3 regions of the Rhizobium sp. CC-YZS058 genome follow, and region 2 is predicted to be linked to each of the others. Evidence: riboswitches for the same ligand, from Rfam matches in the RefSeq annotation. Region 2 holds a riboswitch; each other region holds the start of a gene.

Region 1 (10,523 bases), 840 kb from region 2:
GAGCGTTTCCTCGGCAATGGCCATGACGGCGACCGCTGGCAGATGGTCACCGATATTCTCGACGTCTGGTTCGATTCGGGCTCGACCCACACCTTCACGCTCGAAGACCGCCCGGATCTCAAATGGCCGGCGGATGTCTATCTGGAAGGCTCCGACCAGCATCGCGGCTGGTTCCATTCCTCGCTTCTCGAAAGCTGCGCGACGCGCGGCCGCGCGCCCTATGATGCCGTCGTCACCCACGGCTTCATCATGGACGAGAAGGGGGAGAAGATGTCGAAGTCCAAGGGCAATGTGACCGCGCCCCAGGACGTGATGAAGGATGCCGGCGCCGATATCCTGCGCCTGTGGGTCATGAGCTCGGACTATGCCGAAGACCTTCGCGTCGGCAAGACGATCATCCAGACCAACATCGACGCCTACCGGAAGATCCGCAACACGCTGCGCTGGATGCTCGGCACGCTCGCCCACGACACGGGCGAGGAGATCGCCTATGCCGATCTGCCGGATCTCGAAAAGCTGATGCTGCATCGCCTCGCCGAGCTCGACGAGCTGGTGCGCAAGGCCTATGACGACTTCGACTTCAAGCGCATCACCCGGGCGCTGACCGATTTCGCCAATGTCGAGCTGTCCGCCTTCTATTTCGACATCCGCAAGGACACGCTCTATTGCGAGGCGCCATCGAGCCTCAAGCGGCGTGCGGCGCTCCACGTCATCCGCAAGCTCTTCGATTGCCTGGTGCTGTGGTTCGCGCCGATGATCCCGTTCACGACCGAGGAAGCCTGGCTCTCGCGCGACCCCTCTGCCGTGTCCGTTCATCTCGAACAGTTCCCGGCCATTCCGGCCGAGTGGCGGAACGAGGCGGTGGCCGAGACCTGGCGCAAGGTGCGCACCGTGCGGCGCGCCGTCACCGGCGCGCTGGAGATCGAGCGCAAGGACAAGCGCATCGGCGCCTCGCTCGAGGCCGCACCGACTGTTCACATCGACGATCCGGCGCTGCTTTCGGCCCTCGATGGCCTCGATTTCGCCGAGATCTGCATCACCTCCGGCATCACCGTGCTGGCGGGACAGGGTCCGCAGGCGGCCTTCCGACTGGAGGATGTGCCGACGGTCGCCGTCGAGCCGACGCTGGCGGCAGGCACCAAATGCGCCCGCTCCTGGAAGGTGACGACCGATGTCGGCAGCGATCCGGCGTTCCCCGATGTCTCGGCCCGCGATGCGGCGGCGCTGCGCGAGCTCGGCTACGGCGCCTGAGGGCGCCGTGATCAGCGGCAGCTCTGCCGGGTCAATTGCGCTCCTGCGCATAATCCGGTAGATCTGCCTGAAATTCGGCGGATTTCTCCGCCAAGGGGACGAGAGCGGACAGGCGGGGCGCGCGTGGTCCGCGGGCAAGGGGCTCGGGGCAAGGGGCACTGGGCAGAAGGCTTGGCTGGAAGGATTTCATGCGTATGACACGACAGTTTCGGGCCGGTGCCGGCCTCGTCGCGGTTCTCGTCGCGGGCCTGACCCTCACAGGCTGCATCGGTGGCCCAACCTACGGAACGGACAAGACCGCCGGCGAGCAGCTGATGGACGACATCGGCTCTTCGGTCAGCATGGAGTCGGGCGCGCCGAAAAACCTGAAATACCAGCCGCGGCCCGGCCTTGTCCTGCCGCCGGCCCAGGAGCGCGTCGCCCTCGTCGCGCCGCAGAAATCGGCCGTGGCCGACAATCCGGCCTGGGTGGAAAGCCCGGAGGAAACGCGCCAGCGCCTGCGCGAAGAGGCAGACGCCAACAAGAATACGCCCGGCTATGTATCGCCGCTCGCCAAGGCCTCGGCCAATGGCCGCCAGCTGACGGCGGCTGAACAGACGGAGGCCTATCGCGAAGCCCGCCGCCTGCAGATGGGCGCCTATTCCGACCAGCGTCGGTCGCTGTCGGATCCGCCGCTCGCCTATCGCCAGGTGCCGGAAGAGGCCATGGCCGATCTCGGCGAGCCGGAGCAGCAGAAGGAGCGCGAGCGCAAGAAGGCCGCGCAGATCCAAGGCAGCGGCAAGCAGTGGTGGCAGATTTTCTAAGCGCATGACTTCATCACCGTCTTGCCTGCGCCTGCGCCGCGCGACCCCTGCGGACGCACCGACCATCCTGCGCTTCGTTCGGGAACTTGCCGAGTATGAGCGCGCGTTGCACGAGGTCGAGGCGACGCTCGACAGCGTCACCCAGTCGATCTTCGGCGAAGGCTCGATCACGCAGGCGCTCATCTGCGAGCGGCTTTGCGATGCCGCGCCGGCAGGGAACGAGCAATCTCCCGGACAGGCGGAGCCGATCGGCTTTGCCGTCTGGTTCTTCAGCTATTCCACCTGGCTCGCCCGCAACGGTCTCTATCTCGAAGACCTCTATGTCACGCCCGAAGCGCGCGGCGCCGGCGCCGGCCGCCTGATGCTGCGCGAACTCGCCCGCATCGCGGTCGCCGAAGGCTGTGGCCGTTTCGAGTGGAGCGTGCTCGACTGGAACGAACCCGCCATCCGCGCCTACAACGCCATCGGCGCCGCCCCCCAGAGGGAATGGATCCGCTACCGGCTCGACGGCCAGGCGCTGAAGGATTTCGCTGAAGGCTGAGCGAGGGATCATCGTCTCGACGCCGGTGCCGCGGCCTTTTGGTCGCCTCCTGTCTTCAGGCCTCTTGCGGCCGCGCTCACGCGGTTCCCCTGCGGCCGTCTCACCACGATCTTGACATCCTCCCGCTCGCTCGGGCAGTCTTCCCCCATCACCAGGGGAGCCCCGGCAGGGGGCTGAGAAACTGCCTGAGCGCGCAGTGACCCGTTGAACCTGATCCAGTTCATGCTGGCGGAGGGACGGTGCAGCCATCTCGGGCCGAGCGCGCAGCGCGTGCCGCCTTCGTGGTATCATCCTCTTGCGGCAGGAACGGGTCTCCTTTTGGTCGGAGCCTGCACCATGCGCCTGACGATGATGCCGCGATCGAACGAGCCATCGCACCCTGCTTGCCCGCTTCCCGTCCTTCCTCTCGCTGTCGCAGGATGGCCGGCTCTGGCCGTCTCTCGCAGGCAAAAGCCATGAGCGTCGTCGTTCGGGGTGCGGGCGTCGCCGGCCTGGCTGCGGCGCTGGAGCTGGCGCGTCACGGACTTCACGTGACGGTGGTCGAGCGTCGTCCCGCCATCGGCCTCGGCGCCTCGCATTGGGCCGGCGGCATGCTGGCGCCGTTCTGCGAAGGGGAGGTGGCGGACCCGAGCGTGGTGGAGCGTGGCCGCACGGCCGCCGCCTGGTGGGAAGCGGCAGTGCCCGGTTCGGTCACGCAGCGTGGCACGCTCGTCCTCAGCCACCCGCGCGACCGGGCAGATCTTGCCCGGTTCGCTGCGCGGACCACAGGCCATCGCCGGGTGGAGGCTGCGGCAATCGCGGCGCTGGAGCCCGATCTCGGCCATCGCTTCGATACGGGCCTCTTCTTCGAGACCGAGGCGCATCTCGATCCGCGCAAGGCGCTGCAGGGGCTCCACGATGCCGCCCTGCGACAGGGCGTCCGCTTTCTCTTCGGTCAGGAGGCCTTGCCGGGCGGAAAGGACGAGGTCGTGGTCGATTGCCGGGGACCGGATGCCATCGGCGGGATCGCCGGGCTGCGCGGTGTCCGCGGGGAAATGCTGATCCTCGAAACCCGCGACATCACCCTGTCCCGCCCCGTCCGCCTCCTCCATCCGCGTCATCCCCTTTATCTGGTGCCGCGCGGCGGGAGCCGCCTCATGGTCGGCGCGACGATGATCGAGACCGAGGATGCCGGCCCTGTGTCCGTCCGCTCGATGATGGAACTGCTGAACGCTGCCTATGCGCTGCATCCCGCCCTTGCCGAAGCGCGGATCGTGGAGACCGGCACCGGCGTGCGCCCGGCCTTTCCCGACAATGTGCCGCGCCTGGTCGAAACGGCCGAGGGCTTTGCGCTGGCCGGCATGTATCGCCACGGCTTCCTGCTTGCCCCGGCACTCGCCCTGGAGCTTGCGGCGCGCCTGACCGCTTCCCGCATGACGACAGAAAGGAAAACGGCATGATCCTGACCGTGAATGGAGAAACCGTGGACTGCGCGGTCGACCGCCTGGCCGCGCTGCTCACCGCACTTGATTTCGAGGGCGACTGGCTGGCGACCGCCGTCAATGGCGAACTCGTCCACCGCGAAGAGCGTGCCGCCCATCCTCTCAGGCCGGGCGACCGCATCGAGGTTCTCTCGCCGATGCAGGGAGGCTGAGATGACGATCACGCTCTATGGCGAGACGATCGCCTCGCGGCTGCTGCTCGGCACGGCAGGCTATCCGGCGCCGGCCGTGCTCTCGGAGGCGGTGCGGCGGTCGGGGACGGGCATCGTCACCGTGTCGCTGCGCCGGGAAATGGCCGGCGGGCGGCAGGGCGGCGCATTCCTCGGGCTTATTCGCGAGCTGGGCGTGCGCGTGCTGCCCAATACGGCCGGATGCACCAGCGCGCGCGAGGCGATCCTGACGGCGCAGATGGCGCGCGAGCTGTTTGCGACCAACTGGATCAAGCTCGAGGTCATCGGCAACCACGACACGCTGGCGCCGAACGTCTTCGAGCTCGCCGAGGCGGCCCGTGTTCTCGCCGCCGATGGCTTTCAGATTTTTCCCTATACGACCGACGATCTGGGTGTCGGCGAGACGCTGCTCAACGCCGGCTGCGCGCTGCTGATGCCGTGGTGCGCACCGATCGGCAGCGCCATGGGGCCGCAGAATTGGACTGCGCTCAAAGCCATGCGCGCCGCCTTTCCCGAGACGGTGCTGATCGTCGATGCTGGGATCGGGCGTCCCTCGCATGCGGCGGCGGTGATGGAGCTCGGTTATGATGCGGTGCTGCTCAACACTGCCGTTGCCGGCGCGGCCGATCCCCCGGCCATGGCCGAAGCCTTTGCCCAGGCGGTCGCGGCCGGCGCCTGCGCCTACCGCGCCGGCATGCTGGAGCCGCGCGACATGGCCGTGCCGTCCACGCCGGTGATCGGCCGGGCGCTCTCTCTTTGCCTGAAGGGTGACGGTTCGCCGTCCCGGTCACCGCCGCGCGGCGAAGAAGTCCTTGAGGATGCGGGCCGCCTCCACCTCGCCGAGGCCGGAATAGACCTCGGGCGCGTGATGGCAGGTGGGCTGGTGGTAGAAGCGGGGGCCGTGGTCCACCGCGCCGCCCTTTGCGTCCTCGGCGCCGTAATAGAGCCGTCGGATCCGGGCGAAGGAAATGGCGGCGGCACACATGGCGCAGGGTTCCAGCGTCACGTAGAGATCCGCCTCGGTCAGCCGCTCGCTGCCCAGCGCCTGCGCGGCGGCGCGAATGGCTTCGACCTCGGCATGCGCAGTCGGGTCGGAGCGCTCGCGCGTGCGGTTGCCGGCGGCCGCGATTACGGCGCCGTCCACGACGATGACCGCGCCCACCGGGACTTCGCCCCGTGCGCCGGCCGCGCGTGCCTCGCGCAAGGCCACGTCCATGTAACCGCCGGTCCCGACCATCCCTTGCGCGCCGATTTCCTCTTAACCCTTTGGCCCCGACCTGATAGGAGAGCCGAAAAGGCAGGCAACACAAATGACATCCAAAGACAAGCCCCCGCGCGGCGCCGCATCCGGCCGCCCCACCGGCAGCAAATCCTCCGGCTTCAAGCCCTCCCGCTCCTCGGCGCCCAAGGGCGAAGGGCGCAATGCGTCCGGCTCCGGCAAGCCCGGTGGCGGAAGTTTCGGCGCCGGCAAGTTCGGCGCTGGCAAGGCCAGGGCCGGTTCGAGCGGCGAGAGCAGGGGCGAGGCCCGTTCGGAAGGCCGCAGCCGCGATACGAAGCCCGATTTCGCCAAGCACGGCGCAGGCAAGCCCGGCGCAGCCAGGCCGCCGCGGTCGTTCGGCGCTGCCCGCGAAGATCGCGATGAGACGCGGGCACCGCGTCCGCGCTTCGACAAGGCGGACGGCAAGCCGGCCCGGGCCCGCAAGGCCGAGACGCTCGCCACCAGCGAGGATGCGCCGCAGCGCATCTCCAAGATCCTGGCGCGCGCCGGGGTCGCCTCGCGGCGCGATATCGAGCGGATGATCATGGAAGGCCGCGTGGCGCTGAACGGCGTCGTGCTGGAGACCCCGGTCGTCAATGTCACGCTGTCCGACCGGATCGAGGTGGATGGCCAGCCGATCCGTGGCATCGAGCGGACCCGCCTCTGGCTCTATCACAAGCCTGCCGGGCTGGTGACCACCAATTCGGATCCGGAGGGGCGGCCCACCGTGTTCGACCGCCTGCCGGACGAGCTGCCGCGCGTGCTCTCGATCGGCCGCCTCGACATCAACACCGAAGGCCTGCTGCTGTTGACCAATGACGGCGGTCTGGCGCGGGTTCTGGAGCTGCCTTCCACCGGCTGGCTGCGCCGCTACCGCGTGCGCGCCCACGGCGCCGTCGAACAGGCGGACCTCGACAAGCTGAAGGACGGCATCGCCGTCGACGGCGTGCTCTACGGCTCGATCGAAGCGACGCTCGACAAGGTCCAGGGCTCGAATGTCTGGATCACCATGGGCCTGCGCGAAGGCAAGAACCGCGAGATCAAGAATGTGCTCGGCGCGCTCGGCCTCGAGGTCAACCGTCTGATCCGCGTGTCCTACGGGCCCTTCCAGCTCGGCGAAATTCCGGAAGGCGCGGCGCAGGAAATCCGCGGCCGCATGCTGCGCGACCAGCTGGGCCCGCGCCTGATCGAGGAAGCCAAGGCCAATTTCGAGGCGCCGCTCTTCAACGATTCCCCGGCCGTGACCGAGGAACAGGCCGATGCGCCGCCGACCCGCAGCGCCGGCCGCGAGCGTTCGAGCTTCCGCGAGGATGACGGCGACCGCCGCGAACGCCTGCGCGCCCGGCTCGATACCAGGCCGGACGCCGGCCGGGGAGGCCGGGAAAGCAGGGATGCCGGCCGGGGAGGCCGCGACGGCAAGGATGCCGGCTGGAAGAGCCGCGATGCCCGCGACGGCGGCCGGGGTGGCCGCGATGGTGGGCGGGACGAAGAGCGGTTCGAGGCGCGGCCGAAGCGCCAGCCGGCGCAGCGCAAGCGCACCGCCAATGTCTGGATGGCGCCCGGCGCACGGCCTGTCTCCGAAAAGCGGGCCGAAGGGGAGGCCGCGGAAGCGCCGATCCGCCGCGACCAGACCGATGGCGTGCCGCGCGGCAAGCGCTATGGCCGCACCGCGGAGGGCCAACTGACCAAGGGCGCCCGCAAGTTCGATCCCGATCGCAAGACCGAGGATCGCGCGCCACCGCGCCGCACGCCGCGCGCGGCGCGCACCGTCGATTCCGAAGGCGAATGGATCAGCGCCAGCACGCCGGCCCCGCGCGACGAGGGCGGTTTCGGCCGAGGCAACCGTGAGGGCGGCGCCGGCAGGGGCGCCCGCGAGGGCGGTTTCGGCAAAGGTGGTCGCGAGGGCGGCTTCAGCCGCGGCGGCCGCGAGGGTGGCTTCGGCGATCGCCCCTCCGGCGGCAGGAGTTTCGGAGACCGTGCTGAGGCTCCGCGCGGCGGCAGGGATCTCTCCGGCCGGCCCGCAGGCGGCAAGCCTTCGGGGGGCAAGAGTTTTGGCGAAAAGAGTTTTGGCGGCCGCCCGTCCGGGTCCAAACCGTCCGGATCCAAGCCGTTCGGGTCGAAGCCGTCGGGGTCGCGGCCTTCGGGCGGCAAGCCCTTTGGCGGCCGACCGGGCGGCGGCAAGCCGCGTGGGCGCGGGAACTAGGCGGCGATGCGGATCGTCGGCGGAAGCCTGCGGGGCCGCAGCCTTTCGGCGCCGGGCTCGGCCGATATCAGGCCGACCACGGACCGGACGCGCGAAAGCCTGTTCAACATCCTGAGCCACAGCTATCCCGACAGTCTGGATGACACGCGGGTGCTCGATCTCTTTGCCGGTACCGGCGCGGTCGGGCTCGAGGCTCTGTCGCGCGGGTGCCGACAGGGGCTGTTCGTGGAAATGAGCGCCGAGGGGCGGGGCCTGCTGCGCACGAATATCGAGGCGCTCGGCCTCACCGGGCGGGCGCGCATCTACCGCCGCGATGCCACCGACCTCGGCGGCATCGGCACGGTGGAACCCTTCCAACTGCTGTTCGCCGATCCGCCCTATGGGCAGGGGCTCGGCGACCGCGCGCTTGCCGCAGCGGCGCGCGGCGGCTGGCTGGTGGCGGGCGCGCTCGTGGTGCTTGAAGAACGGGCCGATGTCGTGCCGGCGCCCGGGCCCGGCTATCGCAGCCTCGATGATCGCCAGTTCGGCGACACCCGCATGCATTTCTACCGTTTCGAGCCGGCCTGAGCCGGACCGGCCAAGAAGGAGGCGGCGCATTACAGACGAGCAGGACCTCGGGCGCAGTTCCCCAGCCCCTCTCTCTCCAACCTCCGTCTCTTCAGTCTCATCCCCCGAGACGACTGCCTTTCTGGCTGCGCACATGGCTCCCTCCGCCACGCCGCACGCCACAGATCCGGCGCCCGCCGGCCGGCCTTCCGCCGATCAGGGGTCGGCGAGCCTTGCGCTTGCGCTCGGCTGCGGCGGGGCGCGGGGGCTTGCCCATATCCAGGTTCTCGAAGCGCTGGACGAGCTTGGCCTCCGTCCGGTGGCGATCGCGGGGGCCTCGATTGGCGCGATCCTCGGCGCCGCCTATGCCGCAGGTCTCACCGGAAAGGAGATCCGGGCGCTGGTGCTTTCCAGCGTAGCGCGGCGGGACCAGCTGATGGGCCGGCTGTGGAAGGCGCGGCCCACCCGCTGGGCGGAGATCGCCAGCGGCGGCTTCGGCTTCGGCCCCTATCATCTCGAACGCATTCTCCAAGGATTCCTGCCGGACAGCATCCCGCTCGATTTCGCCGGCCTGCGAACCCCGCTGACCATCGTCGCGACCGATTATTACGGCCAGTGCGAGGCGCACCTGATGACGGGAGATCTGCGCAAGGCCATCGCTGCCTCCGCGGCCATTCCCGGGCTTTTTCAGCCGGTGATGGTGGAAGGGCGGGCCATGGTCGATGGTGGGCTGCTCAATCCCGTTCCGTTCGATTGTCTGGCCGGGAAGGCGGAGATCGTTCTCGGTGTCGATGTCGTCGGAGGACCGGAAGGGCCGGGCGCCAATTCGAGGCGCGGGCAGGCAACGGGTGCGCCGGGCCGCCTCGATGCCATGTTCGGCGCCAGCCAGCTGATGATGCAGACCATCATTTCGATGAAGATGAAGGCATCGCCGCCGGACCTCCTGATCCGCCCCGCCATCAACCGGTTCCGCGTGCTCGATTTCCTCCGCGCCGACGAGATCTTTGCCGCAACAGTCGGCACCAAGGATGAGGTCAAGCGCGCGCTGGCTGCACGGCTGGAGCAGTAGCGGAGCCATGGTGTGGTCTGCACGAAACCGCTCGCCCGCAAACCCCCTCAGGCCTGCCGGCCAGAGGGGGTTTTATCACTCACCATAATAAGGAATCCACCCTGCCACCCCAGGGAGGCTTCCGGTGCAGGCCAGGGCGCCCGAACCGTCCACCTAGAGCGTGTACGGTCACCCCAAGATCACCGGACATACTCTTCGCTTTTGCCGTCTCCGCATTCTCCAACGCCGAAGCGATGCCGCTTCGGCTGGACATGTTCTAGCTCGCCGCAACGCCGGCGGCGATTTCCTCGTCGGGGCCGACGGTGGTGGCGGTTTCGCGCTTGGGCTTGATCAGCGGCTCCGGCTTGACCGGCTTGGAGTGCAGCTGGTCGTGGCCGCCGGTGAAGCCGTCGACGGCCTGGGCGGCAAGGCGTGCCTCGTCGCGGCGGCGGATGTCTTCCACGATCGCTGCCGTCTGCGCACTGCCGACGCCGAGCTCCTCCAGCGTCTTCTGGCCGAAGAGGAAGCCGGATTCCAGTGTTTCGCGCAGCTCGTAATCGACGCCGCGCGCCCGCAGCGACAGCGTGTGCCGCCGGTCGTACGAGCGGACGAACAGGCGCACATCGGGATAGTTGGCCTGCACGAGGTCGACGATCCGGTCGGTGATCTCGATATTGTGGGTGCAGATCGCCACGATCTTCGCCCGCTCGATGCCGGCCGCGCGCAAGACGTCCAGCCGGGTGCCGTCACCGAAATAGATGCGGAAGCCGAAGGTGGCGGCCTGGCGGACGCGGGTGGCGGAGTGGTCGATCACCGTCACATTTCGCCCGCCGGCCAGCAGGATCTGCGAGGCGATCTGGCCGAGGCGCGAGAAGCCGATCATCAGCACGTCGGCGCCGGCTCCCTCGAAATCCTCCTCGATTTCTTCCTCCTCCTCCGCTTCCGCCTCCATCAGCCTTCCCGCCAGCGCGGCGGCGGCGGGGGTCATGGCCATGGAGAGCGTGACGACGACGACCAGCAGCGAGGCGATGTCGGAGGAGAAGACGCCGGCGGCGGCAGCGGCGCTGAACAGAACGAAGCCGAACTCGCCGCCCTGCGGCAGAAGCAGCGCGATGCGCACCGCATCATTGTGCGGCGAGCCGGTGAGGCGGCAGAGCGCATAGATCACCAGCGCCTTGATGACGACGAGCAGAGGCACGGCGACGAGCACCAGCATCCAATT
Region 2 (10,523 bases):
GAGATAATGGACGCCGGTGCGCGCGGCACTTTCGGCAATCGCAGTCGTCAGGTGGAAGGGGGCTGCGGACAGAACGGCAAAGGTGCCGGTCAGCAGTCCGTCGAGCGCCTTCGGATCGGTGATATCGATCGGATGCAGGCTGAGTGCCGCGTGCGGCTCCACGGCTGCCAGCTGCGCGGCGCTGCGGTCGGCCAGCTTGACGCGGTAATCGCCGCAATGGGTCAGCAGTCTGGCAATGGTGGCCCCGATTTTCCCGGCTCCGACGACGACGATGTCCTTCATGAATTCCCCTCTGGTTGAAACCTGTTGAAGCCACCAGTGTCACTCAAGCATCTGTTGAAATGCAGCGCGAATCTGCGCAGATAGAAGGAATTTTCTGGTCAATTCGACGATGAGGTTATGCATGACGACGATCAGTGCCGCAGACCGTCAGTTGCTTGATCTTCTGGCAGAGAATGCGCGCATGCCGGTGGCCATGCTGGCCCGCCGCCTACATCTCTCTCGCACCACCGTTCAGGCGCGGCTGGAGCGGCTGGAGGCGAGTGGTGTTATTGCGGGCTATGGGGTCCGGCTTTCGGAAGAGGCGGAGCACGGTATCGTCAAGGCGCATGTGCTGATCACGCTTGCGACCAAGGCGCTTCCGCAGGTTACCCGCGATCTGGATGCGCTGCGCGAGGTCCGTGCGCTCCACTCCGTCAGCGGCAGCTTCGACCTCATCGCCATTCTCGCCGCCCCGTCGATCAGCGCGCTCGACGCCGTCATCGACCGGATCGGCAGCCTCGACGGCGTGGAGAAGACGCTTTCCTCCATCATCCTCTCGACGCGGATCGACCGATAGGGGTGGCGCAGGAGGAACTGGCAAAGGTTTCGGCAAGGCGCAGAAATAGAAAGGGCCGCAGCGTCGCGCGACACTGCGGCCCATCACAGGCACAAGAGCTGTTCTGACTTACTTTGCCGACTTGGCGCGATCGATCGCTTCGACGATCAGCTGGCGGGCAACCGTGGAATCCTTCCAGCCGAAAATCTTGACCCACTTGCCGGGTTCCAGATCCTTGTAGTGCTCGAAGAAGTGTTCGATCTGCTGCAGGGTGATTTCCGGCAGGTCGGTATATTCCTTCACCTTGTCGTAGCGCTTCGTCAGGTGATAGTTCGGCACGGCGATCAGCTTCTCGTCCTTGCCGGAATTGTCTTCCATCATCATCACGCCGATCGGGCGGACATTGATGACGCAGCCGGGCACGAGCGGACGGGTGCTGGCGATCAGCACGTCGATCGGGTCGCCATCGTCGGAGAGCGTGTGGGGCACGAAGCCGTAATTGCCGGGATAGGTCATCGGCGTATAGAGGAAGCGATCGACCACCAGCGTGCCGGCGTCCTTGTCCATCTCATACTTGATCGGATGTCCGCCGACGGGAACTTCGACGATGACGTTGATATCTTCCGGCGGGTTCTTTCCAATCGAAATTGCATCAATACGCATGAGGGCCCCATCTCTGGCGGTTTTGGACTGCAGGTCGGATAAAGGGAAAAAAGGTGCGGCGCAATATGCGGGGCCTGCCGCGGTCAAGGAATCTCACGTTTTGGTCAACACGCGGGCAGAAAAGTCAGGTGGGCCCTAGTCCCAGATGTAGCCGATCTTCTTCAGCTGCGTCGCGCCGAAATCTTCCATTCCCTCGCAGATGTCGCTGCCACCGGCGGTGCGGAAGAAGCGGTCTGCGATATGGCTGTCTTCCAGGCACCAGACCACCAGCCCCCGGCAGCCGAGCGACCGCAGCAGGCCACGCGCTTCGCCGAACAGCAGCCGCCCGAGGCCAATGCCCTGATATTCCGGCCGGAGATAGAGTTCGTAGATCTCGCCTTCTTGCGGCAGTGCGCGTGCGCGATTGAGACCCACAGTCGCGTAGCCGGCAATGACGCCCGCAACTTCCGCCACGAGCAGCGTGGCCGGGCCACGCGTTGCCTTACGCCACCAGCGTTCGTCGCGGCGCGCGACCATCTGGTGAAGCGGCGTATGGGGGATCAGCCCTGCATAGGCCTGCAGCCAGGACTGGCGGTGGACTTCGGACACTTCGGCGGCGTCCTTGGGCTCGGCATAACGAACCTCGATCGACAGGGTCTTCATTGCCCGTAACCTTCCATTCCGCCTGCCGCCCGTGTCGCGCCGTCATGGCGGCGAAGAGCAGGGTAGGGGAATGTTAACGCAGTCTTAACCACTCCATCAAGCCGCAAAACGTGCCGGTCACCGCCGCACACAGGAATAGGGGCCAGCGAAAAGCAGGAGAGCGCCCGGAACTTTTTGCCGGGGACGTGCGTTGGAGGACGTTGGGTCTCGAAACACGTATCTGCGCGCCGTCCGTTGGCGCCGATATTCGAAACCGAGCCGGAGCTGCCGCAAGGGTCGTCTCTGTCGATGAAAAGCCAGATAGGGCGTCTCGCGTGCAGGTCAAGCCACCCAAGGTCAAGCTGCAGAACCCCGGTCTTTCCGGGTCGGCGCCACGCGCCAGCGACGCATCCAATGTCGTCTCGTTTTTTTCTTCCCGTTTCGCAATGCCCGGATGCGCATCCGGAGCTCGCCATGGAGTTCTCTCATGAAAAATCTTTCGGCAGATCGTCGCATGATCAAGATCGCCATGGCCGCTCCTTATCTGGAGCGCAGCGAGGAGCAGGAACTCGCCCAGGCCTGGAAGGACAATCACGACCAGGAGGCCCGCAACAAGATCGCCATGGCGCATATGCGTCTCGTCATTTCCATGGCGGCCAAGTTCCGTCATTTCGGCCTGCCGATGAGCGATCTCGTGCAGGAAGGCCATATCGGGCTTCTGGAAGCCGCCGCCCGGTTCGAGCCGAGTCGCGATGTGCGGTTCTCCACCTATGCCACCTGGTGGATCCGCGCCTCCATGCAGGATTATGTCCTGCGCAACTGGTCGATCGTGCGTGGTGGCACTTCCTCGGCCCAGAAGGCGCTGTTCTTCAACCTGCGGCGCCTGCGCGCCAAGCTCGCCCAAGGAAACCGTCAACTGACCGCACGCGCCGTGCATGAGGAAATCGCCACCGCGCTCGGCGTCAGCCTGGCTGATGTCCAGACGATGGATGCCCGGCTTTCCGGCAGCGACACATCGCTCCAGGCGCCGATTTCTTCGGGCGAATCCGACAGCGGCGAGCGGCTGGACCTGCTCGCCTGTGCGGCACCCCTGCCGGACGAACAGGTGACCGACATGATCGACCAGGAGCGCCGCCGCACCTGGCTCGGCCACGCTCTGGAAAGCCTGAACGACCGCGAAATGAAGATCATCCGTGCCCGGCGCCTGTCCGAAGACAGCGCGACGCTCGAAGAACTCGGCGCCGATCTCGGCATTTCGAAAGAGCGTGTGCGGCAGATCGAAACCCGCGCCTTGGAAAAGCTGAAAGTTGCGCTTGTTGCCCAGGCGCCCGAGCTGGCGCTCACCGCGCACTGACCGGCGCCGCCACATCCTTCCCTGCCCCGAAAGCCCGCCCAATCGGCGGGCTTTCCTCGTTCGCAGAGGCGTTACTCGGTGATGATCTTGACGCGGTCGCCCGGCCGCAGCGGGGTTGCCATCTGCAGGTCGTTCAGCATGCGGAACAGGTCGAGCTTGCGATCGGTCCCCAGCATCCGGGCCGAAAGGGTGGCGGCGGTATCGTTCGGCCCAACGGTTACGACGCGGATCCGCAGCGGCTTCAGCGACGCGACCTCCTGCGGCGTCATGCGTCGGAAGGAGGCGCGCAGAATGTCCGCCGTCGGTTCGAGCGCCGGCATGTCCTTCGGCACCGCAGTCAGGAAGCGATAGATCTGGCTGTCGATGCGGATGACGGTGACGTCGAAGTCCCAGCGCTCGGCCGAGGCCCGCGCCGTTGCGGCTTCCAACCCGTTGATGTCGATCGCGTGGATCGTGTCCGGCTTCAACCCGGTCACCCAGCCGCTGCCGATATAATCGGTCAGGCTGCGCTTTTCCGTATCGGCGACGCCATCGAAGCGGATGGCGATGTCGCCGGGGCCGGTGGCGAGAACCGCCTCGGCCTTGTTGTCGATCCGGAACCCTTCCGGCACGTCGAAGCGGATGCCGAGCTTGCCGTGAAGGAAGGTGCGGCCGCGGACATAGCCTTCCTGCGGGCTGTCGCCGAACAGCAGACCGTCGATGCCGTCGAGATAATAGTCGCGGCCACGATCGCCGATCGTCCCTTCAGCGCCGAAGGCGCGGGCGTGGCGGCGGGCGAGATCCACGCGCTGCGGCGCGCTCGGATGGCTGGACAGGAAGTCGAGGCTCTGGTCGGCATCGGGATCGACCGAGGAGAAGCGCGCATAGGCGGCCATGGCATCGAGGAAACGCGCCGCGGCATAGGGATCGTAGCCGGCTTCGCCCAGCATGCGCACGCCGATCACATCGGCCTGGAGCTCCTGGTTGCGCGAAAAGGCGGCAAGCCTGAGCTTGCCGCGTGCCAAGGCCTGCTTGCCGGCGAGGTCGCTCGACAACACCTCGGAGACGACGCGGCTGGCGATCACCTCCGCCTCCTCGCGCTGCTGGCGCTGGATGCCGTGGTTCGCGGTCACATGCGCCATTTCATGCGAAAGAACGGCCGCCACCTCCGAGGCGTCATTGGCGAGCGCCAGCAAGCCGCGGGTGACATAGAGATAGCCGCCGGGCAGCGCGAAGGCGTTGATCGCCGGCGAATTGAGGATCGTGATCCGGTAGGACTGGTTCGGGTTTTCCGACACCGCGGTCAGCGCGCCGGTGATCCGGGCAACAAGACGCTCGGTCTTCTCGTCCTTGTACTCGCCGCCATAGCTGGCGACGATGCGCGGGTGCTCGCGCGCCCCCATTTGCGCGCGCGGATCGTTCTTCTGTACCTCGTCGACGATCTGCGGCGTGGAGGACGGGGCGACGCTCGGTTCGTAGCTCTGCTCGATGGCCGTCGTGCAGCTGGCAAGCGTCAGGAGCGAGAGACCGGCAAGCAGCTGCGCGAGCCGGCGCGGAGTGCGCGCAAATGCGCCTGCAACCCCTGCTCCGATCCTGTGCTCGCGGTTGCTCCGCCTGGTGTCGTTCATGCCTTCAGCCCATGTCCCGCGCGGCGCAGTCGCTGTCCGCCTGCGCCCTCTGTCCGCCGCCCGTTTCGCAAGGCTTCCGCTTAACGGATTCGCGGGAGAGATGAACAGCGTTCCGCGTCGAAATACTTGCCGCGTTGTGTAACAGCAACGGGACCCCTCTCGATCCGCCTTCGCGGGTGCCACAGGCGGGCGGTCAAATTGTGGCAGACGGCAAGATCCTTCAGCCTTGCTCCGCCGCTCTGCCCAGAAAGCGGGCTACCTCCGGGGGCGCGCGACGGGACAGGAACCGGCCTGCCTCCTCCTGCAGCAGAATGCGGCCGTCGGACAGGAAGAGGACCGCGTCTGCCAGCGCCGCCACGTCGTCGGGATGGTGCGTCACGATCAGCGTCGTCAACGCCTCGCGTCGGTGCAGCGCCAGGATCAGCGCCGTCATCTCCCGCCGAAGGCCGGGATCAAGGGCGGCGAAGGGCTCGTCGAGCAGGAGAATGGGCCGCCGCCGCACGAGAGCGCGGGCCAACGCCACCCGCTGGCGTTCGCCGCCGGACAGCGTCGGCGGCTGCCGACCTTCAAAGCCATCGAGACCGACGGCCGACAGAGCGGCCGCGATCCTTTGCCGGTCATCCGGGCGAAGCCGCAGCGCCGGATCGATGCCGAGGCCGACATTGGTGGCGACATCCAGATGGGCGAAGAGGTTGTGGTCCTGAAAGACGATGGAGACCGGGCGCTCGGCCGGGCCGAGCGCCGTCATGTCGCGATCGGAAAAGAGCACCCGGCCGCTGTCCGGCTGTTCGAACCCGGCTGCGAGATTGAGCAGCGTCGACTTGCCGGAGCCGGATGGACCCACGACCGCGACCAGCGAGCCCATGGGGATCTGCGTGTCGAAGCGAAGCTCGGTGGCGGCGAACCGGATGCGGGTCTCGCTCAAGGTCAAGGCCGGCACATTCGGAGTCGGTGCGCCCGGGATGGGGGAGACGGGAAGAGCAGGCGGGGTCATGGACGGTCCGTGTCGCTGCGTGCGGTGCCGATCATCGTCAGCAGAAGGCAGACGAGACCGAGCAGAAGCGCCAGTCCCGCCGCGTCCATGCTGCGATAGGCGCCCATGCGGCTGAAGAGAAGATAGGGCAGGGTGATGAGCTCGTTCGAGCCGAAAATGGCCACGGCGCCGAGATCGCCGAGCGACAGGGCGGCGGCGAAGGAAAGGGCCATGGCGATCGGCCTGCGCAGGACCGGCCAGTCGATCAGTGCCAAACGGCTCCAGCCATGCAGGCCGAGACTATCCGCCAGCCGCCCGGTTCGCGCGGCATGGGTCAAGAGCGCGGGGGCGAGGATGCGGGTGACGAAGGGCAGGGCCATGACCGCATTGATGGCGACGATGACGGCCGGCGCAAAGGCGGCCCCATCGCCGATCTGGCGCAGGGCAAGGAACCAGCCTGCGCCGAGCACGACCGGCGGCACCAGCAGCACGAGGGAACTCGCGGCGGACACGCCGAGGCCGATCAGCCGCGCGGGTCCAAACCCATTTGCCCGGCGACCGCGCCGCGCGGCGAGCACCTGCTGCGCCTTGAGCATGGCGAGGCCCGAGAGCACGGCGAGAAGTGCCGATGCGGTTGCCATCGTCAGGCTGGTCATGGTCGCACGGTGGACCATCGGATCGCGCGCGAGGCGGCCGAGATCGGCGCGAAGTCCTGCATCGACCGCGGCGGCAAGCGGACTGGCCACGAAGACCGCAGCAAGCGCGATCACCGCGCCATCGCCGATCTTCGCCACCGCCGTCGCGCCGTCGAACCGGCGCTGGATCCGCCCGCCGGTCGCCTCTGCCAGCGCCGGCCTGCCCAGACGCGACAGACCGGCTAGCAGAAGGCCCGTCATCGCCAGCTGGACGAGGGCCAGGCTGAGCGCGCGGCCAGGGTCGAAGTCGAAGCGCAGCGCCTGGTAGATGGCAACCTCGATGGTGCTCGCGCCCGGACCCCCGCCCAGCGTCAGCACCAGCGTGAAGCTGGTGACGCACAGCATGAGAATGAGCCCGGCAATGCCCGGCATCAGCGCGCGCAGCACCGGCCCCTCGACGAAGCGGAGCAGCGAAAGTCGGGAGAGACCGAGATTGGCGCCAAGCAGAAAGTATTCGCCGGGTATCCGGTCGAGTCCGGCCACCATCAGCCGCACGGCCAGCGGCAGGTTGAAGAAGACATGGGCGATCACGATCCCCTGCAGCCCGTAGATCGACAGCGGCTGACCGAGGCCGAGCAGCTCGAAGACCCGGTTGATCACCCCTTGCCGGCCCCAGATGCCGAGAAGGCCGAGGGCGCCCACGAGTGCCGGCAGGCCAAGCGGAAGGGCCATCAGCCGCAACAGCCAGACGCGGCCGAGGAAGTGCCGCCGCCGGGCAAGTGCCAGCGCCACCGGCACGGCGAGCAGAACGGACAGCGCCGTCGAGAGCGTCGCCTGCAGCACGGTGAAGCGCGCGGCGTTCAGCACATAGGTATCGAAAAGCCCGCCGCCTCGAGCCTCGTCCCGCGTGGCAAGGCCGAGCGACAGGAGCGCCACGAGGACGAAGAGTGCGATGGCCGCAAGCGCCCCCACGCCGAACACCACCGTCAGCCGGCCCGCCGTCCGCTGCGGCACGGAAGGGTGCGGCGAACGGGCCAAGGGCGTCAGCCCCGGCTCATGGCCGCCAGCCACTCATCCACCCAGGCCTTGCGGTTCTTCGCAACGTCTTCGGAAGGGATCAGCAGCGTCTTTTCCGGTGATACGAGTTTGGAGAAGGCGTCCGGCAGCGGCGAGGCCGGTGTCGCGACCGGCATCATCCAGTTGGTCACGGGAAGAACGGTCTGCGCTTCGCTGCCGGTGAGATAGGCGAGAAAGGCCTTGGCAAGCGCCGGGTCGTGGCTGGATTTGGTCAGGCCTGCCACCTCGATCTGGATGTAATGGCCTTCCGAGAAGGCGGCCGCCTGATAGCGGTCGGTCTTTTCCTCCACCATATGGTAGGCCGGCGAGGTCGTGTAGGAGAGCACCATCGGCGCTTCGCCCTTGGTGAACAGGCCATAGGCCTCCGACCAGCCGGGCGTCACCGTCAGCACGCGGTCCTTCAGCTTCGCCCAGGCCGCCGGCGCCTCATCGCCATAGACCGCCTTGACCCAGAGCAGCAGGCCGAGACCCGGTGTCGAGGTGCGCGGATCCTCGATGACGATCTTCTCCGACGCATCGCCCTCGACCAGCTCCTTCAGGCTCTTCGGCGGCGTCTTCAGCGTCTGCGTGTCGTAGACGAAGGCGAAGTGGCCGTAATCATAGGGCAGGAAGGTCTCGTCGGAGAAACCACCGGGAACCTTCAGTGCGGCTGCGTCGAGGCCATGCGGCGCGAAGAAGCCTGTCGCCTTGGCCTCGGCCACAAGATTGGTATCGAGACCGACCACCACATCCGCCTTGGAGGAGGCGCCTTCAAGCTTCAATCGGGTCAGCAGCTCGACGCCATCGGCGACCGAGACATAGTCGACCGTGCAGCCGCAGGTCTTTTCGAAGCCGGCGGCGATCTTCGGGCCAGGGCCCCATTCGCTGGTGAAGCTCTCATAGGTGTAGACGGTCACCCGCTTGTCCTCGGCGGCGGCCGGGCCGGTCGCAAGACCGAGCGCCGCAAGCGCCAGAACGGGGGTCAGGGAAGTCAGCCATCGGCCACGCATCGCATGTCTCCTTCTCTCGTTCGTCGTCAAAGGGGAAAGAGCGGCGGTGCGCCTGCGTCTAATCCCTCCGCCGGTGTTAGCCGGATCAGGTTCCGCGGGTTGGCCAGGCGGCCTCTCAGCCCTTCGAAACCGAAAGGCACCCCGTTAGAGCAAGGCGAGATGTAGACGGGGCGCCCGCGCTTGACAAGATCGCCCTTTGCCCTAGGCCACGCTTCGCGCTATGGCGGTGCGATGACCGACAGTCCCTTCGCCATTCTTCTCGGCGGCCCCGTCACCGTGACCGACCGGCTTGCCGCAGCGCTTGCCGGCGCGCGCGTGATTGCCGCCGATGGCGGCATGCGCCATGCGGCAGCACTCGGCCTGAGGCCGGAGGTCTGGATCGGCGATTTCGACTCGACGCCGACAGCGCTGGGCGCCGCCTACCACGCCGTGCCGCGCGAGCCTTACCCGCCTGCCAAGAACGAGACGGATGGCGAGATCGCCGTTGCCGCAGCGCTTGCGCGCGGGGCAAGCCGGCTGATCCTCGTCGGTGCGCTTGGCGGCGAGCGCAGCGACCATGCGCTCATGCATCTCATGCATGCCGTAGAGCTCGCCGAACGCGGCATCGCGGTGCTGCTGACGAGCGGAGAGGAGGAAGCCTATCCGGTGATGAACGGCCGGCTCTCGGTCGACCTGCCCCAGGGCTCACTCTTCTCCGTGCTCGGGCTCGATGCGCTGAACGGCCTCTCGATCGCCGGCGCCCGCTATCCGCTGTCTGCCTTTGACCTGCCCTTCGGGGCATCACGGACCATTTCCAACGTGGCGGAAGGGCCTGTGACCCTAACGCTTAACGCCGGCCGCGCGCTTCTGCTCGCCCGGCCCTTTGACATGACGGGAGCCTGACCATGGCACCACCCATTCTGAAACTCGACGACATCGTGCTGACCTTCGGGGGAACCCCGCTGCTCGACGGTGCCGGCCTGCAGCTCGAGCCGGGCGACCGTCTCTGCCTGGTCGGCCGCAACGGCTCCGGCAAGTCGACGCTGCTCAAGGTGGCGGCCGGCATGGTGGAGCCGCAATCGGGCGAGGTCTTCCGCCACCCCTCGGCCACCGTGCGCTATCTGGAACAGGCCCCGGATTTCGGCGCACATCGCACGGTGCAGGCCTATGCGGAATCCGGCCTCGGACCGGGGGATGATCCGTACCGGGTCGCCTATCTGCTCTCGCATCTTGGCCTCACAGGCGAGGAAGACCCGGCTTCCCTGTCGGGCGGCGAGGCGCGGCGCGCGGCGCTGGCCCGCGTCATGGCGCCGGAGCCGGATATCCTGCTGCTCGACGAGCCGACCAACCATCTGGATCTGCCGACCATCGAATGGCTGGAAGGCGAGCTTTTGAAGACGCGCTCGGCGCTGATCCTGATCTCGCACGACCGGCGGTTCCTCGAAAAGGTCTCGACCGCCACGGTCTGGCTCGATCGCGGCCGTTCGCGCAGGCTCGACAGGAGCTTCGCCTTCTTCGAAGCCTGGCGCGACGAGGTGCTGGAGGCCGAAGAGCTGGAACAGCACAAGCTCGGCAAGCAGATCGAGCGGGAAGAACATTGGCTGCGCTATGGCGTGACGGCACGCCGCAAGCGCAACATGCGCCGGCTCGGCGCGCTCCAGGATCTCAGAAGCCAGTATCGCGGCCACAAGGGGCCGCAGGGCACGGTGCAGGCGAGCGTCTCGGATGCGCAGGAATCCGGCAAACTGGTGATCGAGGCCGAGAAGATCACCAAGCAGTACGGCCCGCGCACCATCGTTTCGCCCTTC
Region 3 (10,523 bases), 2.4 Mb from region 2:
GTTAGGTTTATCTCATGGAGAAGCGCAAGCGCATCCTGTCGCTTCGGGTCCGTTGCATGGGCCAGGATCCGTTGCATGCTCTTTGTGTTTGCTCCCACGAACATGTCGACGATTCGCCGCCAGCTGCGCTCCTTGAAGTGGATGGCGCGTGCGGCACGCGCCCAGTCCCGCGCTTCGTCCGGTGAAATCGCGCCGGCCTGCAAGGCAGTCTCAAGGGTTGCATCGACGGTCACCAGGGGGACGCTCAAGGGCGGGTAGCCGAGTTCGGCCGGGCCGTGCTGCAGAGCGACATCTCCATCGTCGATCCGGCGCCCGCTGCGATAGTCCTCGTAGATGCGGCCGACCCCGCGCATGCCGAACGGCGCGCATTCGACCGCCCGCAGCGCCCCCATGCTCGCCGCTCCAAGGACGGGCACGCCACGCGACAGGGCCAGCAGGATCTCCTTGTGCCAGACGGGCCGGACATGCTCGAAGATCCCATCGATCAGACCGATCGCCGCGGCGCCCTCCTCGAGCGCACGGCGCAGGTCGCCGCGCTGTGCCGGTGGTCGGATCTCGATATCCTCAGCCCCCATCGCGCGGACGATGGCCGCAGCATCCGGCAGGCTGGGACCGACGAAGACGACCTTCATCCCAGCACCCGTCGGAGCGCGCGCGGACCGAACCGCTGGCGCTGGGCGCCTGGCGGGTTTTCAAGCCCGGGAACGATGAGCTTGCCGACGGCGATCGGCAGACGCCCGTCGTCGAGGCGCAGCGCATAGGCCTCCGAAAGCCCGGCACTTGCCAGGCGCGCAAGCAGCAGAGGCAGGCGCTCGTTCGGCTCCGGGAGCGCGCCAGTGGAGCCGGGTCGGTGGAGGGGATCGACCGGCGCGCGCAGGACCTTGCAGAGGTCCTCCGGGGCCGGGTCAGTGAAGAAGGCGGCGGGGACGTCGTCGCGCGCACCGCCGATGAAGGTGAGGCGCGATTGTGCGGCCTCCGTGATGGCGCGGGCGGCGGCCCCGGCAGCGGTAAAGTGCGCGCCGCTGCCAAGCGTGAGATCGACATGCCGGACCGCGCCCCCTGCAAGCACGGCGGCAGGGGCGATCAACGCCATGAAGCAGGGGAGGTTCAGGTCGGAGGAGATGTCGAACAGGCGGATGATGAGCCCCGCGCGCTCGATTCGCTGAACGAGATCGTCGATGGTCGGGGTGGCAAGGCAGGCCGGATCGATCGCCGGCGGCCGGCGGGTGGGCGGCGTCACGTGCCACAGCGTCAGCGCATCGCGCTCCACCCGTTCCAGTAGGCCGTGCAACACCGCTTCGTCCCACGTATTGCCGGAAGCCAGCCCGTCGGAGGAGCGCCAATAGCGCGGCTTCAGCTGCGTCCGGTCGAGATGAACGGCATCGAAGGGGAGGTGGACCGTGTGGCCTGAAAGAAGATTCTCGGCCGGGGTCCAGTCGATGACCTCGTCCGGTGCAACCGGCTCGGCCCGAGGGCTGAGAAGCGTCTCCAGCGGATCGACGGATCCGCCATCCGCCTCGATGTCCCGGCTTGAGGCGGAGCGCCGGACGCAGGAGGGGCTGGACGCGATGACGCGCTCGACCGCCTCCATGACCGCGGAGGCCTGCGCGTCCTCATCGGTCAGGCCCTTGCCCTGGGCAATGGCGATGGCGCGCGCATTGGGAGTGACCGCGAACCAGACGGGAATGCCGACTCGATCAAGGCCGGTCTGCGACCCGACGCGTGTGATGCCAAGCGCAGGCAGATGCGGCGTGATCAGCGCGAGGGTTTCGGCGGGCGCGCGTGACCGGTAGGACCCCGCCGTCGTCATGGGTCGATGACGGCGGGACCGGTTTCAGGGCCGCAAGGCCTCATCGGCCTTCATAATGGCCGGCGGCAGCTTCGGAGGCCGAGGAGATCGCGACCGCAAAGTCGACGCCCTTCGTCACCAGCCCGCTGCGCGGGGTGCCGGAAGCAAGCGCCCCGGCGGACTTGTCCTTGAACGGAGTGACCGTGCCGGCGCCGAGATCGGCGATCCACAGTCCGTCTTCGCCTTCTATTCCAAGAATTACAACCTGAGCCATGTCATTCCCCTTGTCTAGAAACCGGCTTTCCGCAAGCCTTCGCGATAGAGTTCGCGCTGCCAACTTTCCCGGTTGGGAACGACCTCGAGCCAGCGCTCCAACTCGAAGTCGGGATGTTCACGCAAGACACGCTGCTTATATACACGCGCTTGCCGTGCATTGCCAAGCATTCCCCAACTCGCGGCAGCCAATCTGTCGGCCGGTTTCGGGTTTTCCATGCGTTTGATATAGGCGAGCGCGGCTTCGAACCGGCCGAGGAAGTAGCAGGCCCCGGCAGCGGTCCAGAGATAGCTGTCCGGGCAGAGCGGATTGAGGTCGATGGCGCGGGTGATCTTGTCCAAGGCGGCCTGCGGCCGCGCGCCATGCACCAGCGTATCGGCATGACTGTAAAGCACGTCGGCATAGTGCGGGCTGATCTTCTCGGCCGTGTCGAGCGCCTCCAGGCTTTCGTCCAGCCGGCCGCGATAGAGTTCGACGACGCCGAGCTCGCGATAGGCGGAGGCGAGCGCCGGGTTCTCGCGCACGGCCCGCAATGCCTGGCGCTCCGCGGTCAGCAGCAGGTCCTTGTCGCCGCGGGCGGTCAGCAGCCATTCGGTCATCAGCGCGCGGGCCATGCCGGCCATGGCCGGCGCGAAGCCGGCGTCGAGCTGCAGCGTCTCGCGCATCATCCGCCGGGCCTTGCGGATATCCTTGAGCTCGAGGCTCGAGAGAAACTGCGTGCCGCGCAGGAAGGCGACATAGGCATCGGGGCGACGCTGATAATCGAGATGATTGGCGCTGCTGGCTTCCATGCGGTCGGCGGTGGAGCGGGTGATGGCCCGGGCGATCTCGACACGCTGGGTCGCAAGATTGTCGACGGTCAGCGGGAAGCGGGCTGCCCAGATGATCTCGTCGCCGGGAACGAAGACGAGTTGGGCGAAGACGCTGTCATGCGAACGGCGGGTGTCGAGCGTGTAGGTGACCCCGTGTCGCTCCAGCAGCGCGGCCTTGTCGCCCGAGGCGCGGTAGCGCTCTGCCGTGAAGGGCGCGACGACCGAGACGCTGCGCAGCGAGCAGAGGCCGATGGTGATGTCTTCGATCAAGGCATTGACGAGGGCACCTGCCTGACGGGATTCACGCGCCTGATCCGGTGGCAGCAGGGCAAGGCGCGGCAGAACCGGCCGTGGCGGCTCTAGAGCGACGTCGTCGCCCCGCTCGGCGCGGGTCCGTTGTTCGTCGGAGAAGCTGCGGTTGTCCTGGCGGGCCGCGAATCCGGTCCATTCGGCCGGCGGCGGGGAGGGGCTGAGGCCGGGATAGGTGAAGGGCGAGGCGCTGGAGGGCGGCGTGATGAGGCTTCGGCCAGGGACAGGCTTTGCGTCAGGCAGCGCCGAACCATCGGTCGCTTTGCCGAGGACGGGCGGGACGTTGGCATCCCTGCCAGGGGACGCCGAGAAAAGCGACAGTGCCGACCGGACTGGGCTGCCGGCGGGGCGGGCGGCGGCGGACAGGCCTTGCAGCGCCTGGCGTACCTCCTCGTCGGCCGGGTCATGCACGAGAAGGGGAACGGCCGCGGCCTGCAGGGCCTCATCGCCTGCCGCGCCGCGATGGGCGGTCAGGCACTGAAAGAAGCAGGTGCGCAGCAGCAGAAGATGAGTCGTGCGGACGCCGGTGATCCAGTGCTCGATCGCCGGCTCGTGGCGAAGATCGCGATCGAGGAAGCCGCGCGAAACTGCCCCGGTCAACCAGGCGAGCCGAGCCACCGGCCGGTCTGCCGTCGGCATCAGGTCGAGGTCGCAGGACAACATGGCCGCGTTGCGCCGAAGGCGGGCGCCCTCCGCGATGACGACTGGGGTCTCGCCGAGTGCCAGCCGCATGCGGCGAAGCGCCGAGCGCAGATTGGTATCGGCCGCTTCGTCCTGGGCATTCGGCCAGAGAAGATTGGCGAGGTCCCGCCGATGGCGGGCGCCGTCGGGCTGTGTGCAGAGAAAGGCGAGGAGCAGAAGAACCTTGTCGGGGCAGCTGACCGCTGCCCCGCTTGCGTTCCTAAGCGTCAGTTCCCCGAGCGTGATCAGCCTGAAGCTCATCGCCGCCGGCTCTGCGACGCTGGTCATCTTCGGCTCCTCCCATGCTGCCGGCGAGCGACTTGGTCAGCGCGACGATCGACTGGCGGACTTTCGTATCGGTGATGGCGAAGAAGGCGCGGTTGAGTTCCATGCCTTCCTTGGTGCTGACAAATCCTGCAACATCCTGCGCTTCGCCCAGGCCGCCTTCCTTCTCCGGCTCGCCGCCATTTTCGAAGAAGAAGCTGATCGGCACCTTCAGGACGTCGGCAATATGCTGAAGGCGGCTGGCGCCGACGCGATTGGCGCCCTTCTCGTATTTCTGGACCTGCTGAAATGTAACGCCCAGCTGTTCGGCAAGCTTCGTCTGGCTCATGCCGAGCATCAGGCGGCGAAGGCGGATGCGAGAACCGACATAGACGTCGATCGGATTACCGGGAATGAGTGGCATAGGGGCCTCTGTAGGGTTCTGTCAGAACGCAGTGAATGATGCTGGAGCGGATTGACTTATGCAACCGGACCTCATCTGTTCGACACGTCCTCAGACTAGTTATTTTTGCTAGTGCTGAAATTCTGGTAAGTGTCTACGTACATTATCGCCCATCGTAAATGGGCTTATGCCTCCACCGTATCATTATTTTCAGTATATGCGCAATTTTGCACGCTGCGTCCTGACGTTGCACAAACGGACCATGATGTCAAAGGTCTGAGCGCCGAAGATCGCAAAGTGGTAAAACAGCGCTGACCAATTCGCGTTCAGTACGCGGTTCAACCTGTCGATACAGTGTCAGGGTTGCGGAAAAGCCGGTTGGATCGCTGAGTGCTGCCGGCGCCGCGGTCGCTCCGCCGTAGATTCGTTCGTGTTCAATTACGCTTCAAGGCCGAACGCAGGGGGAGGGGAATAAGAAGCAAGGACGAACAAACGTCTGGTCTCGGCCGATCAGACTTCTCCCGTGCCATCACGAGGGGACGAGAGGCAGAGCGGGCCGGCCTTTCCTGACGCCGGATGTCGATCGGGGCCGACAGGCCTGGCGTTGGGCGGCCTGCCGATGCCAGCCGCCATGGGGAAGGGGATCAGTGGCTGGTCCGCTCGCGCGCTTCGCGAATGGCGGCGAGGATCTTTTCGCCCGGCTTGGCGGAGAGGGCCGCCACGCGAACCCGCATTTCCTCACGCGCGGCTTCAGCCCGCCGGCGCGATGCTTCGCCCTGGGCCAGAAGCATGCGCACGCTCTCGCGAATTTCGATCTGCTCTTCCATCTCGACCTCACTGCTTGACCGTCAGCCGGCGGATCGATGCCGCCGTTCGGCCCTTGCCATCCATTCCTCGGATGCCGTCAAAGGCTTGGAAGACCGAATCGCCCCCGGAACCGGGGCAGGGAACTTGTGCCGGGGGCGTTCGATCTGTTCCCTATATGTTCTCTTATCCACAGCTTGTCAACAGGCTGGCCACCGTGGCATTGCCGGAATTGGGCATGCGCCGTGAGGTTGTAACCTGCTGTCAACCAAACGCGGCAATCTTGTGGCTGCGGTAGGGAACCGGAAAGAACCGAGCCTCTATGGTCGCATTCGAAACCGGAACGTCATCATGCAGTTGAGTCTCTTCACACTCTATACGATCGGCCTCGGAACGCTGGCCGTGGCCGCCGTGATGACGATCTGGGAACGCCACTTCAATTCCGAGCGCGCACGCGAGCTGACCTTCTGGACCATCGGCTATGCGATCATGGGGCTTGGGTGTGCGCTGCTTCTCGGCAGGCCCACCTTGCCCATGGTCGTCAGCCAGGGCGTGACCAATATCCTCATCGTCAGCGGTTATCTGCTGCTGCTGGCGGGCGCCATGCCGTTTGTGGGTGTGCGCCTGCCGCGGACCGTGCTGGTCATATCCTGTGTCGTCGGCGTGATCTGGCTCTTCGTCGGGCCGCTTCTCTCCTACGCGGCCTGGAGCGCGGTCGGCAGCTTCTTCATCGCCATCCCCTGCTTCACGCTGGCGCTGATGCTGGTCTTGAACGGCACGACCGGAACCACGCGCTCCTGGGTCCTGGCATCCGTCGTCTTCGGCCTGCACGGCATGGTCTATCTGGCGCGCGTCGTCGTCATCCCCTTCGCCTATTCGCTGAACCAGCAAGGCGTTCTCGACAGCGTCGCCCTGTTCACCATGTTCGAAGGCGTGCTCTTTTCCATGGCGGCGCCGATGGCGCTTCTTTCCCTGACCCGCGAGGAAAGCCGCCACCTGCTGCTCCGCGCCTCGCAGACGGATTTCCTCACCGGGCTCGACAATCGCCGCGCCTTCACGCAGCGCGCGACGCCCGTCATCGCCGCCCATTCGGCGGATGCGGGTTCCGCGCCCCTGCTCGTGCTCTTTGATCTCGACAATTTCAAACAGATCAACGACCGCTACGGCCATGAATCCGGCGACCAGGTGCTGACGATCTTCGCGCGCGTTGCAAAAGACGTCCTCAGTCAAGAGGACTGCGTCGCCCGCATGGGGGGCGAGGAGTTTGCGGCACTGCTCGTCGGCCGGGATCTCGCCACCGCCCAGCAGCTTCTCAGAACAATTGCCGCCCGCTTTACGGTGGAGGTTCTCGCCGAAACGGCCGTGACCCGCCATGTCACCTTCAGCGCCGGGCTGGTTGCTGTCGGCACCGACGATACGCTGCGCTCGCTGATGACCACGGCGGACCGGCTGCTCTACCGCGCCAAGCAGGCTGGCCGCAATCGCGTCGAAACGGAGCTCGACCCCCCGCTGCCCGGCGAAGAGGAAACCGAAGTTCCCGCCTATCCGGCAAGGGCCGCCACCGGCTGACGCTCGGATCAACAACACGAACGCCGTGCGGGAACGATCCGTGTGAGGCGACGCCGGAGCATCCGGTGGATGCCCGGTTGACATCATCGCCTTTTCCCGCCACTCCTTGGCTCTTCCGAGGGGAGCACCGGACGGTGCTGAGATGGGCGTGGAGCCTGGACCCTTGAACCTGATCCGGGTCATACCGGCGTAGGAACGGAAACAGGCGCTTCGGTGATGCACCTTCCCCCGTCTTCGCTTGCTCGGATCTCCATGATGTGTGTCAGGAGATCGTTGATGTGTGCTGCCGTCCCGCTTTTCGCCTTCCGCCGATCCCGCCGCCAGCCAGAGCGTTGATCCGCCATGCAGGCGCGGCATGCGGCGCTCGGCCTCCTCGGTGTCCTCGCTCTTTGGCAAGGAGCAGTCGCGGCAAGGCTGCTGCCCTCCTATGTGCTGCCGGCGCCCGCCGCGGTGGCGGCAACGCTGTGGCGGCAACGGGACTTCCTCCTCGACCAGACCGCGATCACGCTCGGCGAGATCGGGGCCGGGCTCGTGCTCGGCAGCCTGTTCGGTGCAGCGGTCGCCTTCGGGCTCGCCGCCTGTCCCCGGATCGGGCGCATTGCCTGGCCGATGCTCGTGGTGCTGCAGGCCTTTCCCGTCTTCGTGCTGGCGCCGATCCTCGTTCTCTGGCTCGGCTTCGGCATGGCCTCCAAGGTGGCGATGACGCTGATCATCATCTTCTTCCCCGTCGCCTCCGCCTTTGCCGACGGGCTCAACCGCACGCCGCCGGCCGTGCTCGATGCGGCGGCGCTGACGGCGGCAAGCCCGTTCCAGGTCTTGACCCGCCTGCGCGTGCCGCTGGCTCTGCCGAGCCTCGTCTCCGGCCTGCGGGTCGCCGCGCCGCTCGCCCCGCTCGGCGCCGTCGTCGGCGAATGGGTGGGCGCCTCCGGCGGCCTCGGCTTCGTCATGGTGCAGGCCAATGCGCGCATGCAGGCCGACATGGTCTTTGCCGCCATGGCGCTGCTGGCGCTCCTCTGCGTGGTCCTGCGCCTCGCCATCGACCGGCTGACCGCCGGTCTCGCCCCCTGGGCGCGCGAAACCCCACCCACATCCGACTGACAGTTTTAGGAAAATTCGATGCCCCGACCGATCCTGCGCCTTCTTGCAGCAGCCGTTCTCCTGACAGCGACCGCTTTGGCAAGCGCCCCGCCTGCCGCTGCAGCGGACAGGCTGACCGTCATGCTCGAATGGTTCGTCAACCCCGATCACGCGCCGTTGGTTGTGGCGCAGGAGAAGGGGTTCTTCGCGCAGGAGGGCCTGGAGGTCACGCTGGTGCCGCCTTCCGATCCCTCCTCCGTGCCGCGGCTCGTTTCGGCTGGCCAGGCCGAGATTGGCCTCCACTACCAGCCGAGCCTCTATCTCGATCGCGAAGCCGGGCTGCCGCTGAAACGGTTCGGCACGCTGGTCGAAACGCCGCTCAACACGCTGACGGTGCTGAAGGACGGCCCGATCAAGGGCATTGCCGATCTCCAGGGCAAGACGATCGGCTTCTCGGTCTCGGGCTTCGAGGATGCGCTGGTCAAGCGCATGCTGACGGCCGCCAATGTCGATCCGGCCACCGTCACCTTCGTCAATGTCAATTTCGCGCTCACCCCCTCGCTGATCGGCGGCAAGGTCGATGCGACGATCGGCGGTTATCGCAATTTCGAGCTGACCCAGATGCGGCTCGAAGGTCATGAGGGGCGCGCCTTCTTTCCCGAGGAGAACGGCGTTCCGGCCTATGACGAACTGATCTTCGTCACCCGCGATGATCTGATCAACGATCCGCGCCTGCCGCGCCTCCTGGCGGCGGTGGAAAAGGCAACGATCTACCTGACCAATCACCCGCAGGAGTCGCTTGATCTGTTTCTGAAGGCCTATCCGGCCCTCGACGATGCGCTCAATCGCCAGGCCTTTGCCGACACGCTGCCCCGCTTTGCCAAGCGCCCCGCGGCGCTCGATGCCGCGCGCTACCGGCGCTTCGGGACCTTCCTGGTCGAGGCAGGCCTTCTGAAGGCAGCGCCTGACATCGCCTCGCTTGCCGTGGAGCTCGGCCGATGACGGGCATCCTTACGGGCCGACAGGCGGCCGAAATCCTCGAACGGCTGCGAACCCGGCGTCCGCGCGTGCATTGCCTGATGAACACGGTGGTCCAGAAGTTTACCGCCGACGGCATTACGGCGGTCGGCGGCATTCCGTCGATGACCGCGTCGCCCGAGGAGATCGAGGACTTCGTGGGACGTGCCGATGCGCTGACCGTCAACCTCGGCACGCTGGATGCCGGCCGGCGGGCGGTGATCCTGACGGCGGTAGAGGGCGCGGCCGCGCGCGGCATTCCCTGGGTGCTCGATCCGGTCCATTGCGACTATTCGCAAAGCCGGCTCGCCTTCGCCCGCCTGCTGATCGAGCGCGGCCCGAGCGCGGTGCGCGGCAACCGGGCGGAGATGGCGTTGATCGGCGAGCGCTCCGACGGCCTCAGCATCACCACCGGACCGGCGGACCGGCTTCGCGAGGGTGCCCGACTGATCGACGTGAAGAACGGCCATGGCCTGATGGCGGCGGTCACCGGGACCGGATGCCTGTCTGGCGGGGTGATCGCGGCCTGCATGGCGGTGGAGCCCGATCCCTTCACGGCGGCGGCCGCCGCTCTGTCGATCACGGGTGTGGCGGCCGAACTGGCCGCGGAAAGCGCATCCGGCCCCGGCAGCTTCGGCACGGCCTTGCTGGACCACCTCTATTCGCTCGATGGGCAGACGCTGGAGGCGCGGGCGCGCTATGCGGCAGGACAATCTGCGGCAGGACGATTTGTGGCAGGACAGGGAGACGCAGAATGACGACGGTCGATTTCCGGCTGAATGCGATCGTGGACGGATCGCTCGCCGATGTGGCGGATCTGGCCGTCCTGGCGGCCGAGGCCGTACGGGGCGGCGCGACGCTGGTCCAGTATCGCGACAAGCAGGCCTCGTCCCGCCGCATGGTCGAGCAGGCGGTGGCGATCCGGGCGGCGATCGAGGGACGTGGCGTGCCGCTGCTCATCAATGATCGTGTCGATGTGGCGCTCGCCGCCGGGGCGCACGGGGTGCATCTGGGTGCCGAGGATCTGGAGGCGGAAACGGCCCGGCGGCTGCTTGGCCCCTTCGCGATCATTGGGCTGACGGTCAAGACGGAGCAGGACGCGCAGCATGCCGCGGCCGCGCCGATCGATTACGCCTGCATCGGTGGCGTCTTCGCCACGGCGTCGAAGGTCAATACGAATCCGCCGCTCGGTCTCGACGGCTATCGCGCGCTGCGCCGGGGCCTCGCGGAGAAACGGCCCGACCTGCCGGTCGGTGCCATTGCCGGCATCGACCTCAACCGGGTGGCGCCTGTCATCGCCGCCGGGGCGGATGGCGTGGCGGTCATCGCCGCCCTGTTCCGCTCGGGAGACGTCGTCGGCACGGCGCGTGCCTTCCGGGCTGCGGTGGATGCGGCGCTTGCGGAGCGCGGCGCATGACGGCGATCGCTCTCACCATTGCCGGCTCGGACAGCGGCGGCGGCGCCGGCATCCAGGCCGACCTCAAGACCTTCTCGGCCCTCGGTGCCTATGGCGCGAGCGTCGTG

The links. Region 2 has a riboswitch for thiamine pyrophosphate ahead of thiB (thiamine ABC transporter substrate binding subunit). Riboswitches for the same ligand answer to the same signal wherever they lie in the genome.
Region 1: another riboswitch for thiamine pyrophosphate. It lies ahead of U8330_RS13745 (FAD-dependent oxidoreductase); the one in region 2 lies ahead of thiB (thiamine ABC transporter substrate binding subunit).
Region 3: another riboswitch for thiamine pyrophosphate. It lies ahead of U8330_RS06430 (ABC transporter permease); the one in region 2 lies ahead of thiB (thiamine ABC transporter substrate binding subunit).

Annotation. Positions count from the first base shown of each region.
Region 1 is NZ_JAYESJ010000001.1:2,850,905-2,861,427, reverse strand. Features, by position in the region: gene ileS (isoleucine--tRNA ligase) at 1-1,251, shown strand, start outside; gene U8330_RS13755 (hypothetical protein) at 1,440-2,054, shown strand; gene U8330_RS13750 (GNAT family N-acetyltransferase) at 2,059-2,595, shown strand; TPP riboswitch at 2,739-2,850, shown strand; gene U8330_RS13745 (FAD-dependent oxidoreductase) at 3,051-4,034, shown strand; gene thiS (sulfur carrier protein ThiS) at 4,031-4,228, shown strand; partial or broken gene U8330_RS13735 (thiazole synthase) at 4,230-4,997, shown strand; gene U8330_RS13730 (nucleoside deaminase) at 5,034-5,483, opposite strand; gene U8330_RS13725 (pseudouridine synthase) at 5,557-7,707, shown strand; gene rsmD (16S rRNA (guanine(966)-N(2))-methyltransferase RsmD) at 7,714-8,274, shown strand; gene U8330_RS13715 (patatin-like phospholipase family protein) at 8,408-9,322, shown strand; gene U8330_RS13710 (monovalent cation:proton antiporter-2 (CPA2) family protein) at 9,579-10,523, opposite strand, start outside.
Region 2 is NZ_JAYESJ010000001.1:3,694,510-3,705,032, reverse strand. Features, by position in the region: gene U8330_RS17735 (saccharopine dehydrogenase family protein) at 1-282, opposite strand, end outside; gene U8330_RS17730 (Lrp/AsnC family transcriptional regulator) at 404-838, shown strand; gene ppa (inorganic diphosphatase) at 947-1,480, opposite strand; gene U8330_RS17720 (GNAT family N-acetyltransferase) at 1,616-2,122, opposite strand; gene U8330_RS17715 (RNA polymerase factor sigma-32) at 2,589-3,455, shown strand; gene U8330_RS17710 (M48 family metalloprotease) at 3,527-5,062, opposite strand; gene U8330_RS17705 (ATP-binding cassette domain-containing protein) at 5,283-6,056, opposite strand; gene U8330_RS17700 (thiamine/thiamine pyrophosphate ABC transporter permease ThiP) at 6,053-7,660, opposite strand; gene thiB (thiamine ABC transporter substrate binding subunit) at 7,714-8,736, opposite strand; TPP riboswitch at 8,782-8,890, opposite strand; gene U8330_RS17690 (thiamine diphosphokinase) at 8,968-9,618, shown strand; gene U8330_RS17685 (ABC-F family ATP-binding cassette domain-containing protein) at 9,621-10,523, shown strand, end outside.
Region 3 is NZ_JAYESJ010000001.1:1,327,641-1,338,163, forward strand. Features, by position in the region: gene U8330_RS06395 (TfuA-like protein) at 1-632, opposite strand, end outside; gene U8330_RS06400 (YcaO-like family protein) at 629-1,810, opposite strand; gene U8330_RS06405 (hypothetical protein) at 1,851-2,063, opposite strand; gene U8330_RS06410 (hypothetical protein) at 2,078-4,153, opposite strand; gene U8330_RS06415 (helix-turn-helix transcriptional regulator) at 4,086-4,553, opposite strand; gene U8330_RS06420 (hypothetical protein) at 5,177-5,359, opposite strand; gene U8330_RS06425 (GGDEF domain-containing protein) at 5,688-6,905, shown strand; TPP riboswitch at 7,014-7,118, shown strand; gene U8330_RS06430 (ABC transporter permease) at 7,248-8,003, shown strand; gene U8330_RS06435 (ABC transporter substrate-binding protein) at 8,034-8,984, shown strand; gene U8330_RS06440 (hydroxyethylthiazole kinase) at 8,981-9,757, shown strand; gene thiE (thiamine phosphate synthase) at 9,754-10,416, shown strand; gene thiD (bifunctional hydroxymethylpyrimidine kinase/phosphomethylpyrimidine kinase) at 10,413-10,523, shown strand, end outside.